DNA from 3 places in the Mesorhizobium sp. ESP6-5 genome. Region 3 is predicted to be linked to each of the others. Evidence: predicted binding sites of a transcription regulator. Region 3 holds the regulator's gene; each other region holds the start of a gene.
What was found. The regulator LexA, encoded in region 3, represses DNA repair genes until DNA is damaged. The targets are predictions, from matches to a motif close to TGTTCNNNNTGTGTTCNG.
Positions count from the first base shown of each region.

Region 1 (4,455 bases), on a different contig from region 3:
TTCCTTCGGGTCGAGTGCCGCGAAGAGCAGCCCGCGCCACTCGGACAATTGCACCGTCTCCAGCGGCCAGTCCTCGGCGATGATCGCGGGATCCTTGCCATACCATGGGGCCTGCACCAGCCGTCCGGTGTCGGCAAAGGACCATTTGTGATAGGGACAAACGATCAGCCCACATTTGCCCTCGCCATCGGCCAGAAGTTTCGCCCCCCGGTGGCGGCAGACGTTCTTAAATCCGCGCAAGGTCCCGTCCCGGCCCCGGATGGCGAAGATCGGCGTACCGGCGATGTCGATGGCAAGGTATTGACCGGACGTCGCGACCGAGGCGACTGGCCCCATGAACTGCCAGGTGTGCGCGAAAATGTTGCCCCGTTCCTGCTGCCAGATATCATCCCGGACATAAAGCGAAGGGTCCAGATTAAGGTATTGCACGGGCGGAGTGTCGAGTGGCAGGTGGTTGGGCCGCAAGGTGTCTGGCGTCATAGGCTAACCCTCGAATTGCTGCAATCCTGTCGTAAGTGGGGCGACATCGCAAGGGAATTGGCTCTGCTGCGCACAGCCTGCGCGGTCCCAACTCGGCTGCTCTAAAATCATGCTGATATCTGCCCCTAAAGCGGGCTTCAAACCCGCTTTTTGGAGAAGGTCCACACCATCAGCGGATATTCGTCGTCGTTGGTTAAGTCTCGCCATAGCCCATACGCCCTAACAGGACCGCCAATATGGGCTCTGGCGCAGGCTTTGTTGCCCCAACCAAAGGCCTGCACGTCGTCCGGGGCGAAGCCGCCTTCGACTATTAGCTGCTTAAGCCCCGCTGGCGTCCAACGGTTGTAGTCATGCGGGCGCGCATGCACGCGGAACAGGAAGGGTGTGGCCACCATCGCCCAGCCGCCGGGCTTGGTCATGGCGTGGATGTTGGCTGCGGCCGCTTGCGGGCGCTGCACATGTTCCAACACCTGGTCAGCGATGACGATCGAATATTGCTCCTCGGTCCGATCCAGGCAGATGTCGAAGTCTGGAAAGTCCACGGCGCGATAGTCCGGGCACAGCGCCCGCCAATAGCGGTTCCAGCCTGGCGAGATCTCGATCACATCTCGCGACTTGCGGTTGGCCGCTTCGATGAACGCGGTAAAGGCCTCGATCTGGCGTATGCGCAGCCAGTTGCGGCTGTCGTAGCGAAGCAACCGCTTGGCAACGTGTTTGCCGCGATTCCTCAGGGCGCCAGCAAAGCTAGTCATTATCGACCTCCTCCTGTCCGCCTAAGCAAAATATAGCAGCACGAAGTGCGGAAAAGATGACGTCCTCAATCTTTCACGGTCGCGGAGCTGAAGGAGATGCTGCCCCCTCCAGCCACGCAATCTCGTAATCAGTAATTGCGGTTGTAATGGCGCGGTCGTCACAGGGTGCGGTGCCGATGCGGCCGTAGCACTCCTGGTGGCGGCAGAGCTGGTCTTCGCGCCGCTGCGGCGTTGCGGCGGAGCCGACCACCGCACTGATCTGGGCGCCGCCAGCGGCACCGATCACCGTGCTCTGTGTCGCCGATCGCCTGTCCGAGCAGCGCGCCTCCCCGGGACCAACACGGGGGAGAACGAAGCCGAGTGCGGTTGCATAGCGCTGAACGGCCGCGCGCCGGCTCACGAGGTGAGACAGGTTTTCCGATGGTTGAAGGCAATGGCTTCCAAAGCGGAAAGCGTCGCCCGGATATTATCGGCTGGTCTTCAAGGCCTACGATGGTGGCAAGCGCGCCATGAGCACCGGTGGTGGCGCATGATCCAGCGACGACGGCGCGGAATAGCCTCGTCATCCCAACCAGGCCGGTTGCGTGCAGCGCAAGTACCCTCACAGCGAGCCTCCGTGCTCCTGCGATGTCGGAGTCGGCGGTGACCACCCGGAAGTCGCGAAAGGACACGAGTAGTGGATGGCTTGTGCCCTCGTTGTGAATCCATTCGAAAGTGGGGAAACGATGCGGCTGCATGCTCGGGCTCTGCGCTCACGACGGCCGCAACAAGCAGATGGAACAAAACAAGATCAAATGCATTCCCCATGCCAAGACAGGAGATCGCAATGGAAGACTCGCGCGCAAAACCCGATGCAAACGTCGAGAAAGATCCCGACGGAGGGGTGAGTGGTGACGACCCGATGACCCCATCCCAAGCGTCTTATCTGAAAACCCTGTGTGAGCAGGCTGAGGATCAGGAAAGCTTTGCAGACAACCTCAGCAAGGCAGAGGCCTCCAAGCGCATAGATGCACTAAGGGCAAAGCTGAAACTTTAAGCACCAGCTCGGGCGCTCTGTCTTTACCGCCTCGACCTTCCGTCTCGCGCGGGCAGGCCTCATAGTCGGCTGGGGAGCGGGTCGGGATTGCCAAGCCCTTCCTGATATTGCTGGCAATCGCGGAACTTTTGGCAAGGCGAGACCTTCTCCATATTCGAAACCCCAGGAGGAACGAGTGGCCAATCTAGGAAGACTTGCGATCGCTATGCTGGGGGTTCTGGCTTATCAAAACCGCGACAAGATTGCCGAGGCGATCCGCGGAGCGGGCGATCCCAATAATCCCCAGGGCGGGATACTGGACCAGGTGTCCAAGGGCGTATCCGGCACGGCGCTCGGCGATATTCTCGACCGCTTTAGAAACGCAGGTGCCGGGTCGAAGGTAGACTCCTGGGTCGGCACCGGGCCGAACCAGCCGATCGAGCCGCACGAGGTGGTAACGGCGATCGATGCGCCGACGCTGGAAGCACTCTCCCACCAGACCGGCCTCTCGCGCGAGGAGCTGATTGCAAGGATCACCAGGGATTTGCCCGACGCGGTTAACCAGATGACCCCAGACGGCACCCTCCCAGCAGACGACCGAACAAATGCTCCAGACCAGCCCAACCTGCTCGACGACGTGCCTTCCCGGCCGATACAAAGCTAATTCCACATGACGGAAGCGGACTGGAGAGGTGCGAAACCGAGGAGATTGGATCGAGCGAGCAATGGCAGCCGGAAAGTAGGGACAAGCGAAACGCCTATTGTGGATCGCCAGACTGCGAGGGCAATCGCCGAGCTCGACCTCTTGGCAGTGCTGCTTGATTCGCGCTGGCGAATCCCGGGAACGCCAATTCGGTTCGGACTGGATGCTCTGGTAGGCCTGGTGCCTGTGCTGGGAGATACAGCAACCGGGTTGATCTCGGCTTACATTGTGCTGCGAGCCCGCAAATGCGGCGCTGGGAAGCTGTTGGTTGCTCGGATGTTGGCCAATGTGCTGTTTGATACCGTCTTGGGAAGCGTGCCCGTCCTCGGATCGATCTTCGATGTTTACTACAAGTCGAACAACCGCAACATCCGCCTGCTTCGTGGCCATCTAAGCCGTCAGGTTGCTGAACGGTAGTTCGCAGGGCATCGCCCATGCGGCGTTCGCGACCGGGAAGCGGCCGGTGTTGGCCGGAGACGATGCCGTTGCCGCCAACTTGGAATGTTTCATCCAGCCGCACTCTCGGAACTGGCTGCGGAATCTGCGCCACCTTTGTCGACGTGGGTTCAATGAGTTCGGCAAAATCGGTGAAGACCGATCTTTGTTGCGCCGCTGGCAAATCTGCGCAGCGATCAGGTGATCGGTAAGGTCGATTCCGACAAAGACAGCCAGCGCTTTGCTGAGGTGATCGGAGCTATGCCGCTTTTGCGCCCGATGCCTAGGAACCATGAACCGAGCTGCTGGTTTGGACAGCACGCCGGGTGGTCGGCGTGGCAGTTAATGGAGAAACCCAATGACACGAGCATTCACGACTACAGTATTGGCGGCCGCGTTCGCTATGCTCGCCCCGTCCGCCTTTGCGCAATCGGCGGATGTTCCCAAGCCCGCATCAACAGCCCAGGATCGGACGGCGGACGAAGCCGGACAGAACCAGCAAGCAATGCGTCAAATGATGCGCGAGATGATGGATGAGATGCTGCAGGAAAAAACAGCAAAGGATCGAGACCCCGAGGCAGATTGGCGACACAGGGGCCCAAGGCTTCAGGACGACGAGATGAGCGATCGTGATACGGGACGTATGAAGCACGGCCGCAGGGCGGGAGCCGATATGATGCAGGGTGCCAAAATGAGGATCATGTTCGCCATCATGGACACCGACGGTGATGGTACACTGTCGCGGACGGAGGTTCAGGATTTCATCGGGCGAATTTTCAACGCTGTCGACGAGGACGGCGATGAAAGCGTCGACATGCAGGAACTCCAATCCTTTTTCCGTCCCGGAGGAGACCAGGACCGACGTTAGCACCGACAGGTTGTACCTCGGCCTGCTCGACGTCTGAAGCTAGGGCCCACAGGAGATGGCTCGGAGCACGGTATTTGGCTCCCCACCGTCTCATGCTCCGCCGATACTCGGTAGGATCAACGGGGTAAAGACCTGCGCAGAGCTCGCACGAGGCTGGACGGCTGTGCCCGTCGACGACTATAAGCCAAGCGTTCCAAAGAAG
Region 1 covers NZ_JAIUGR010000009.1:55,795-60,249, reverse strand. The annotation lists gene LB524_RS16365 (aromatic ring-hydroxylating oxygenase subunit alpha) at 1-480, opposite strand, end outside; gene LB524_RS16360 (class I SAM-dependent methyltransferase) at 618-1,232, opposite strand; partial or broken gene LB524_RS29080 (hypothetical protein) at 1,361-1,561, opposite strand; gene LB524_RS16355 (DUF3072 domain-containing protein) at 2,059-2,268, shown strand; gene LB524_RS16350 (YidB family protein) at 2,444-2,911, shown strand; gene LB524_RS16345 (DUF4112 domain-containing protein) at 2,918-3,367, shown strand; gene LB524_RS16340 (EF-hand domain-containing protein) at 3,744-4,253, shown strand.
Region 1: a site for LexA is predicted at 2,008-2,025, ahead of LB524_RS16355 (DUF3072 domain-containing protein). Genes of this name have one in related genera too.

Region 2 (4,455 bases), on a different contig from region 3:
TACTACGACCCGATGATCGCGAAGCTGGTCGTTCATGCCGGAGACAGACGGCAGGCGCTGGAAGCGCTCCGCACCGCGCTCGCGCAAATCGAGATTGCCGGCTCCACCGTCAACACCGCTTTTCTTGCCGCTCTTGCCGCCGATCCGGATTTTGCGGCTGAAGACATCGATACCGGCCTGATCGGCAGACACCAGGAGGCGTTGACGGCGGTCGCGCCGCCGACCGGCGGAATCATCGCGGCTGCCGCCCTGGCGGCCTCGGGCGCCGGAGCATTGCCGTCGTCGAACGACCCATGGTCATCACTCGCCGGCTATGCGCATTTCCACGGCGTGGCGCGGCGCATGCGGCTGACGTTCGGCGACGAAGCCATTCAGGCAAAGATTTCAGTGCGATCGGACGGGCGCTTCCAGGTGGCGCTCGATGCGCCTTATGACAGCACCAGTTCGCATGATATTCGCGCCGTTCCCCGCCTCGCCCGCTGGCCTGGCCACATCACGGTGTTCGAAGGCGCCGTCGGCTATACTTTCGCGGTGCCGGACCCCTTGGCCAGGAGCGATGAAGCGGCCGTCGCCACCGGCAGCCTGCGCGCGCCGATGCCGGGCCTGGTCAAGCTTGTGCGCGTGGCGAAAGGCGACGCTGTGATCAAAGGGCAACCTCTGCTTATCCTCGAGGCGATGAAGATGGAGCACACCATCGCCGCCCCGCATGACGGGGTGATCGCCGAGATCGCCGGGGAAGGCGCACAGGTCACCGACGGCGCGGTGCTGGTGCGGTTCGCCGAGGACCAGAACGCGTCCACCGCGGCCGCCGGCGGATAGAAGGAGCGCACCGCGGACCGCAAACGGAAATGGCCAGGACGAACCCGGCCATTCCCTTGGAGTACCCGACTGCCAGGGCGATTACTGCGCGATCGGCGCGTACTTGCCGTCATGCCACTGGTTGATGTCGTAGCTGGCATTCTTGAGGTCGCCCTTCTCGTCGAAGGTGACGTCGCCGACAACGGTGCTGATCGCCGTGCCATTCTTCAGCGCCTCGGCAACCTTGGCCGGATCATCGCTGCCAGCACGCTTGATGCCTTCGGCGAATGCCTGGACCACGGCATAGGAGAACAGCGTGAAGCCTTCCGGCACGAAGCCGCCGGCCTTGATCTTCTCGACGGCTGCCTTGGCTTCCGGCTTTGCCTGCGGATCCGACGGGAACACGAACATCGTGCCCTCGCCGGCCGGGCCGGCAACCTGCCAGAATTCCGGCGACGCGATCGAGTCCGGCATGATCAGCTGGAACTTGAAATTCTGTTCGGCCGACTGACGCAGGATCAGGCCCGCCTCGGGGTGGTAGCCGCCGAAATAGACGACATCAGCCTTGAGATCCTTCAGCTTGGTGACAAGCGCCGAATAGTCCTTCTCGCCGGGGTTGATGGCGTCATAATAGACCTCCTTGAGGCCACCGGTATTCATGGTCGCCTTGACGGCATCAGCCACGCCCTGGCCGTAAGCGCTCTTGTCGTGCAGGATGACGACGTTCTTGCCGGCGTATTTCTTGGCGATCCACGGGCCGATGAAAGCGCCCTGTGCGTCGTCACGCGTGTAAAGACGCATGATTGTCGACCAGCCGGCCTTGGCGGCCGCATCGGTCAGCACCGGGTTCGAGGAAGCCGGGCTCATCATCAGCGCGCCGGCTTCGGCATAGACCGCCGAGGCCGGAATGCTGGAACCCGAGCAGGCATGCCCGTCGATGAACTTGACGCTGTTGGCGACGATGCGATTGGCGACCGACACCGCCTGCTTGGGATCGCACTGGTCGTCCTCGATGTCGAGCTTGATCTGGGAACCGTTGACGCCGCCAGCCGCGTTGATGGCATCGGCGGCGGCCTGTGCGCCTTGCTTGAACTGATCGCCGATGGTGGCGAGCTGTCCGGTCATCGGGCCGACCACCGAGATGGTGATGTCATCGGCGAACGCGACCGGCGCGCTCATCATCAGGCCGAAAATGGCCGCGCTCAAAACACTCATTTTTTTCATGACAATAGAACTCCTCCACTCACGCGCGGCCGCCCGGCCGCGCTTCTTCCAGAGAGGCGGGACAATTTCATCCTTCATCGGACCTGTCTAGGCGCATTGGCGCCACTCGATTGGGCCTGTGGGGCCTCATCCACGCAAAAAGCCACGCCAGCCTTGTTCCGGCCGGTCGTGGCTTTTTTTGCCTGTCAGGCTGTTTCCCCGGCGCCCCCGCGCTGTGAACCCAACCTTCCCTGTCTTCATGTTGGCCATGATCCTTCCGAAAACCGGAATCTTCGGGATCATGGTCCGTCGCGCGGCTTGGACCTGTCGGCGTGCCGCATTCTCGTTGTCGATGGCCGTGGCCTGGCTGTCTGCGCAGCCTTTTCCCTGTTGGCCCGACCGTCTTTCTGCGGTCTTGGCCGGAGCGTCCCCGTCTGGCGGAACTCAGTGCATGGTCATCCATTCGCGGGCTTCGCGCAGCGCCTTGGCGATCTCGACCTTCGACATGGCCGCCGAGAGTTCCGAGCGCAACTCGGCGGCGCGGGCCGATCCCTTGATGGCGGCGATGTTGAACCATTTGTGGGCGGCAACGACGTCGGTTTCGCAATCGCGGCCGGTCGCATACATCATGCCCAATTCGAAAAGAATGTCGGCCTGGGCAGTTGCCCCCATGGCGCCGAAGCCTGCTTCAAGCATTTCAAAACGTGCCATTTTTAGTCCCCTGTCTGGCTCCCGAGAGCTGCCTCCGTTCGTCTTGACCGGGCCGCTCTTTCGATGCTTTCGAGAATGCCGCGCAGGCTTGAATCCGTCGTTAAATGGCGTGCTTAATTTGAGGAAAACAAAGCTAAAACAAGAGGTAAACGCGAAAATTCGTTAAGGATACGAAGCCAGCAATTCAGCTGGTTTTCGCCAAATTTGACGAAAATTTTCGAGCGCGCGGTCAACACTCTGCTAACCCTAGAAAGCAAACACGAGGCGCTGGTCGTTTTCATTTCCGGGCCGACAGGGCGAATTCAGGCGCTTTCGAAATGCCAAAGCCTTCCGTCGCGGCACCGCTTTCGTTTTGACGGAAGCTGGATTAGCTTACGTTTGCGTAAGCGGCAGACCGGCGAGGCGGAGCATTCGGCCGGCTATCCAAAGGGAGGAAGACATGTCTCGAAAAGTGAGCCTGGCCCTGGCGGCCACTTTGATCCTGAGCGGCGCGGCGTGGGCCGATCCGATCGAGGGCAACTGGAAAACGCAAGCCGGCGACACCGCTGCCATTTCAGGCAGCAGCTCGTTCTCCATCACGCTCAAATCAGGCAAATATGCCGGCAAGACCATCGGCTCGCTCAAGGCGGCCGGCGACAACAAATACACCGGCAACATCACCGATCCGGCAAATGACAAGACCTATTCGGGCAAGGCAACCTTGTCGGGCGCCTCGCTCAAGATGAGCGGTTGCGTGCTCGGCGGACTGATCTGCAAGAGCCAGACCTGGCACAAACTCTAAGCGACCATTTCCGTGTGATCTCTAAACGGGGCCTGGCGGGCCCCGTTTTCGTTCTGTCGATGAGCAGGCAGCGCTCGGTCGGCATTCTGGTTGCCGCAACCCAGTCAACATCCCTTCAATCAATTTGAACGGCAGATGAACGCCGGCATCAGAGCCGGTTCAGAGGCGTCAGGGCATTCTCATGCGTGTTGAAGGAGACACGGACCCAATGCTTGCTCGCCGCTTCACCATCGTCTGCCTGCTGATGAGCCTGTTTGGAATGTTCTTCGCCATCCTTGTCGCCGAAGCGGGCCGTTCCCCGCGCTCCTGGGACGGCGCCACCAGAATGTGCCATCTCGCCTGCCCGACCGATTTTCGTCACTGAAGCAGAGAACCCGGACCTCGAAAAGAAAAGCCCAGAGATCATGAACCGCATCGCCGCCAACCTCTCCAAGACCCTCCGGCTCCTGCCGCGGGCGGCGCTCATCCTGATGCTGCTGGCCGCTCCGGTCCTGGCGGTGCCGATGATGCGCGCCGATAGCGGCTCGACGATCGAGGCGCCGGCGCTCAGAAAGTCAGGCGTCGGGTTCGTACTACTGGTCAGCCTGCAGCGGGGTTGAAGAAAAAAGGGCCCTTTGAGCGCCTTCGGCGGCGAGCCCCCTCCCAACCGCCCGTCCAAGTCTCTATATTGAGCCATGGAAAAGCGAATCTATCCCCAAGCCATCGAATCTGTCGTCATGCCCGAGCCCTTTGGCCGGCAAAGCTTCGATAACGCCGAAAAGGCCGTTGCCGCGCTGCAGGTGCTCTACGACCGCAATACCAAGTTTCTGCGCGATTCCTTCGCGGCCCTAGCCGCCGGCGGCGACAGCAGCAAGCGCTATCGGGCCTTCTACCCCGAGATCGGCGTCACCACGAGTTCGTTCACCCAGGTCGACTCGCGCCAGGCCTATGGCCACATGCCAACACCAGGGCATTTCGCCACC
Region 2 covers NZ_JAIUGR010000005.1:212,823-217,277, forward strand. The annotation lists gene LB524_RS10305 (acetyl/propionyl/methylcrotonyl-CoA carboxylase subunit alpha) at 1-819, shown strand, start outside; gene LB524_RS10310 (branched-chain amino acid ABC transporter substrate-binding protein) at 901-2,022, opposite strand; gene LB524_RS10315 (sel1 repeat family protein) at 2,446-2,712, opposite strand; gene LB524_RS10320 (DUF2147 domain-containing protein) at 3,152-3,493, shown strand; gene LB524_RS10325 (hypothetical protein) at 3,702-3,857, shown strand; gene LB524_RS10330 (hypothetical protein) at 3,898-4,092, shown strand; gene LB524_RS10335 (AMP nucleosidase) at 4,210-4,455, shown strand, end outside.
Region 2: a site for LexA is predicted at 2,836-2,853, ahead of LB524_RS10315 (sel1 repeat family protein). Genes of this name have one in related genera too.

Region 3 (4,455 bases):
GCGGCCTATCTCATCATTTCCGGTGTCGTCGTTGCCGCCGAACGCAGCTTCATCATGCTGGCGGTGATGCTGATTGCCGTCTTCTTCGATCGCGCTGCGCTGACCATGCGCAATCTGGGGATCTCGGCGATCGCCGTCATCCTGGTCTCGCCTCACGAGGTCGTCGGCCCGAGCTTTCAGATGTCGTTCGCCGCGACCGCGGCCCTGGTTGGCGCTTATGCCGGCTGGGCCGATCACCGTGCGGGAAAGACGCGGCCACCGCCGCCAAAGCGATCGCTGCCCGGGTTCCTGACGCGAAAATTCCTGCTGGCGACAGGTGGACTGGCCATGACGTCCATTATCGCCGGCAGCGCCACGGCACTGTTTGCCATCTGGCATTTCCAGCGGGTATCGCCGCTCAGCCTGTTCGCCAATCTGGCCGTGATGCCTATCGTGTCGGTCGTGATGTTCCTGGCCGTCGCCAGCGCGCTGTTGATGCCATTCGGATTGGATTGGCCGGCTCTCTACCTCATGGGCAAGGGCCTGACAGCAATGATCGCCGTGTCGGCGTGGATATCGGAGCGCTCTCCGGTCGATGGAGTCGGGCTGATTTCGCAGCAATCCGTGCTGCTGGTCACCGTCGCGCTGGTTATCGCGACGATGGCGACGACATGGCTGCGGCTCGCGGCGCTGCCATTCGCGCTCGCCGGCCTGTTGACTGTGTCGCACACACGCGCGCCCGATGTGCTGATCTCGGAAGATGCGCGGCTGGTCGCGCTGCCGATCGGCAATGGCGAACTGGCCGTCAACCGGGAACGTCCGAACGAATTCGCAACCGACAACTGGAAGCGCGCCCTGATCTCCGAAACAATCGTCAAACCGGAAATGTTCGACACGACAGACAGGCAATTCGATGTTGCCAGTCCCACCGACCTGCCGCCGGGATCGCCCTTCTACTGCCGCGAAGGCCTGTGCCTTGCCAGGCACCCTTCCGGCGCGATCATTGCCTATGTCGAGGACCGCAAGACCACCTGGAAAGCCTGCGCTTTCGCCGACCTGATCATCGTCAATGACGCAACCGCCTATGACGCCTGCCACAATCCACTGGTTCTCGTCGTCACCAAACGGCAGCTCGCCCGCAAGGGAAGCGCTGCCGTCTTCTTCAATCCCCAGTCGGCCACGACCCGGGCCGCGATCGCATTTGCCGTCGACGGACCATATCGGCCCTGGCACGAACAGCGAAAATTCTCACGCGAGGCGAGGGGGCTGCCGCCGTACAAAAAACCCGACAAGCCCGATGACAAGCCGGTTCAGTAGCGCCTGATCAACCCGACCAGCTTGCCTTGTACCTTGACCCTGTCCGGCCCGAAAATGCGCGTTTCGTAGGCTGGATTGGCGGCCTCGAGCGCGATCGAAGCGCCTTTGCGGCGGAACCGCTTCAGTGTCGCTTCCTCTTCGTCGACCAGTGCCACGATAATTTCGCCCGGGCTTGCCGTGTCGGCATTGCGGATAATGACCGTGTCTCCATCGAAGATACCAGCCTCGATCATCGAGTCGCCCTTGACCTCCAACGCATAGTGCTCGCCGCCCATGATCATGTCCGGCGGCACCGAGATCGAATGCGTCTGATGCTGGATGGCATCGATCGGCACACCGGCGGCGATACGGCCCATGACCGGGATGGACACGGCTGAAACCGCGTCGTCGTCGTTGCCGGCCGCGGGCAGGCGCGAAGGCGCAGCGGCCGGCCTGATCTGGCGTCCGAGACTGCCTTGGCCAAGGCTGCCTTGGATGACGCTTGGCGAGAACTTCTTTGCCGCATTGAGGCCCGGCGCGATCGAGTCCGGCAGCCGCAGCACTTCCAGCGCGCGCGCCCGATTGGGTAGCCGGCGAATGAAGCCGCGCTCCTCCAGGGCCGTGATCAGGCGATGGATCCCCGACTTGGAGGCAAGATCGAGTGCTTCCTTCATCTCGTCGAAGGAAGGCGGTATCCCGCTTTCCTTGAGCCGTTCGTGGATGAACATCAGCAGTTCATGTTGCTTGCGTGTCAGCATGGCGGCCCCCAAGACATTGAACGAAAGGTTGAACCAGAATCGAAAAAACAAACCCAGAACAAACACTATCTGTTCCAGTTGTGTTCTGCAACCGTTTAAAGTTTAATGAATTTGTTAAGGGGTCTGAAGTTTTTTGCCCGCGACGGCGGGCGGCAACCAGTCCTTTCCGCCGTCGGCAGGCGCATTGAAATCGTTTTGGTTAATGGCCTGTGGCCCATCCGCCGACGAGGCTTTGGCATCAGTTAGTTGGAAGGCTTCTCCTCGGAGGGACGTATAATTCGCGGAGCCATTATTCGCGGAACGAAACGAAACCAAAATGCCAACGATTGGTAGCTTCGGGCGGCCATGGATCGGGGCGTTCGGCGCACTCCGGCCAGCGCGTTCGAATAGGCGTCGCGGAAGCGCTGAAGTTATCCCGAACCCGCCTTCAAGCTGCCGGCGCGAGCGGCGTATCTGGTAGCGCCGCTGTCTTCGCTGTGGACATAGACGTGCAGTGTGTAGCCGATATGCGCCGTCATCAGCGCCTTGGCCCGCTCGACGTCACGGTCGAGCGCCGCTTCCATGATCGCGGTATGGTGTTCGATCGCAATCGCTTCGCGTAGCGCTTCGATTGCCTCTTCATAGCCATCCTTGAGGCCGGCCGCGGCCCGCAGTGTCGGCGCCAGACCAAGAAAGCGATGATGCCGGCGCAGCTGATCCGAGATCGTCGAGCGGAACCGCAACAGCCAGTCGCATGTGGCGGCGCTCAGCAGCGCCGCATGGAAAGCCTCGTGGTTCTCGTCCCATCTGTCGACGGCCGCGTCCGAGGGATCGTCGACCGCCGTCTTGCAACGCGAGAGCCGGTAGTGGGCGGTGACCACGGCATCCTCCCACTCCCTGCCGCCTTTTTCCATCGATTCGAGGAACAGGGGTATCTCGATCACCATCCTGGCGCGTGCCAGATCCTCCAGCTCGGCCCGCGACACCGGAGCCACGGCAAAACCACGATTGCTGATCGCGGTGACCAGGCGTTCGGCCTCGAGCCGCGACAGGGCTTCGCGCAACGGTGTCCAGCCGACGCCATAGGTGCCGCGCAGCGCACTCAGTTTGAGCGGGGCGCCGGGCATGAGGCGCGTGGTCAGGATGTCGCGCCGCAACAGCTGATAGGCGGCTTCCGTTTTTGTGGAACTCGTTTCATTCAGCATGGTGATCAATCCGTCGTCTGGCGAAAAGTATATATGATAGTGCGTCACAGCAACAATTATATATAATGTTTGACACAGACCAGCGGACTCACCATGATCGCCGTAGTAGCCGCGTTTCCAAGCGGCCCTGATCAAATCTGGGAGGAAATGATGTTGAAGTCGAAATCCGCTTGGTTGTCGGGCTTGGCCCTGGCAGGCGCATTGATGGTCAGTGCCGGCAGTGCCGCGGCCGATCAGATCCGTATCGGCATTGCCAATTTCGGCGAGCATCCGCAATTGAACGCCGCCATAGCCGGCTTCAAGAAGGCGCTGACGGATAATGGCTACGTCGAGGGTAAGGACGTCGTCTACACGGAGAGCCACACCAATTTCGATGCATCGCTGGTGCCGCAGATGATCGCCAAGCTGCAGGCCGAGCAGCCCAAGCTGATCTACACCATCACCACGCCGGTATCGCAGATCGCCAAGAAAGCGCTTGCCGGTTCCGGCATTCCGATCGTTTTTGCCGCGGTCACCGATCCGGTGGCGGCCAAGCTGGTGCCGTCATGGGACGCCGGAGACGAAGGCATGACCGGCGCCAGCGATCTGCAGGACGTCGCCGCGGTGATGGCCTTCACCAAGAAGCTGCTGCCGAACGCCAAGCGCTTCGGCGTGCCTTATAATCCCGGTGAGGCCAATGACGTTGCCTTGGTCGAAAAGATCAAGGCGGCGGCACCGGCCGCGGGCTTCGAGGTGGTGGAGGTCGGCATCGACAACGTCAATGACATCCAGCAACGCATCGCTTCGCTCGCCGGCAAGGCCGACGTGATCTACGGCCCGGCCTCGAACCTGATCCAGCCGGCGATCGCCGCTGTCTCCGCGGCCGCGCGCCAGGCCGGTATCCCGGTCGTCAACTCCGATGACAGTGCGGTCCGTAACGGCACCGTGCCGGCGAGCTTCGCGGTCAATTACACGCAGGTCGGCGTCAACGCCGGCAACATCGCCGCCGAGATCCTCAAGGGCAAGGATCCCAAGACGATCGCGCCGTCGCGCCCGGCCTACAAGGACCACATGGCAACGATCTCGCGCAAGGCGATGGCCGCGTTCGGCATCGAGATACCGGCTTCAATGGCCGATTGCGGCTGCATCGTCGACTAACATCGGAACTGCCGGGGTGACGGCGTCGGCGCCGCTATCCCGAGGTCAGGGAGAAACGATGCTCGAGATTCGATCCGCGCGCAAAGTGTTCTACAAGGGCC
Region 3 covers NZ_JAIUGR010000008.1:37,342-41,796, reverse strand. The annotation lists gene LB524_RS14715 (ComEC/Rec2 family competence protein) at 1-1,296, shown strand, start outside; gene lexA (transcriptional repressor LexA) at 1,290-2,033, opposite strand; gene LB524_RS14705 (GntR family transcriptional regulator) at 2,444-3,217, opposite strand; gene LB524_RS14700 (ABC transporter substrate-binding protein) at 3,368-4,354, shown strand; gene LB524_RS14695 (ABC transporter ATP-binding protein) at 4,413-4,455, shown strand, end outside.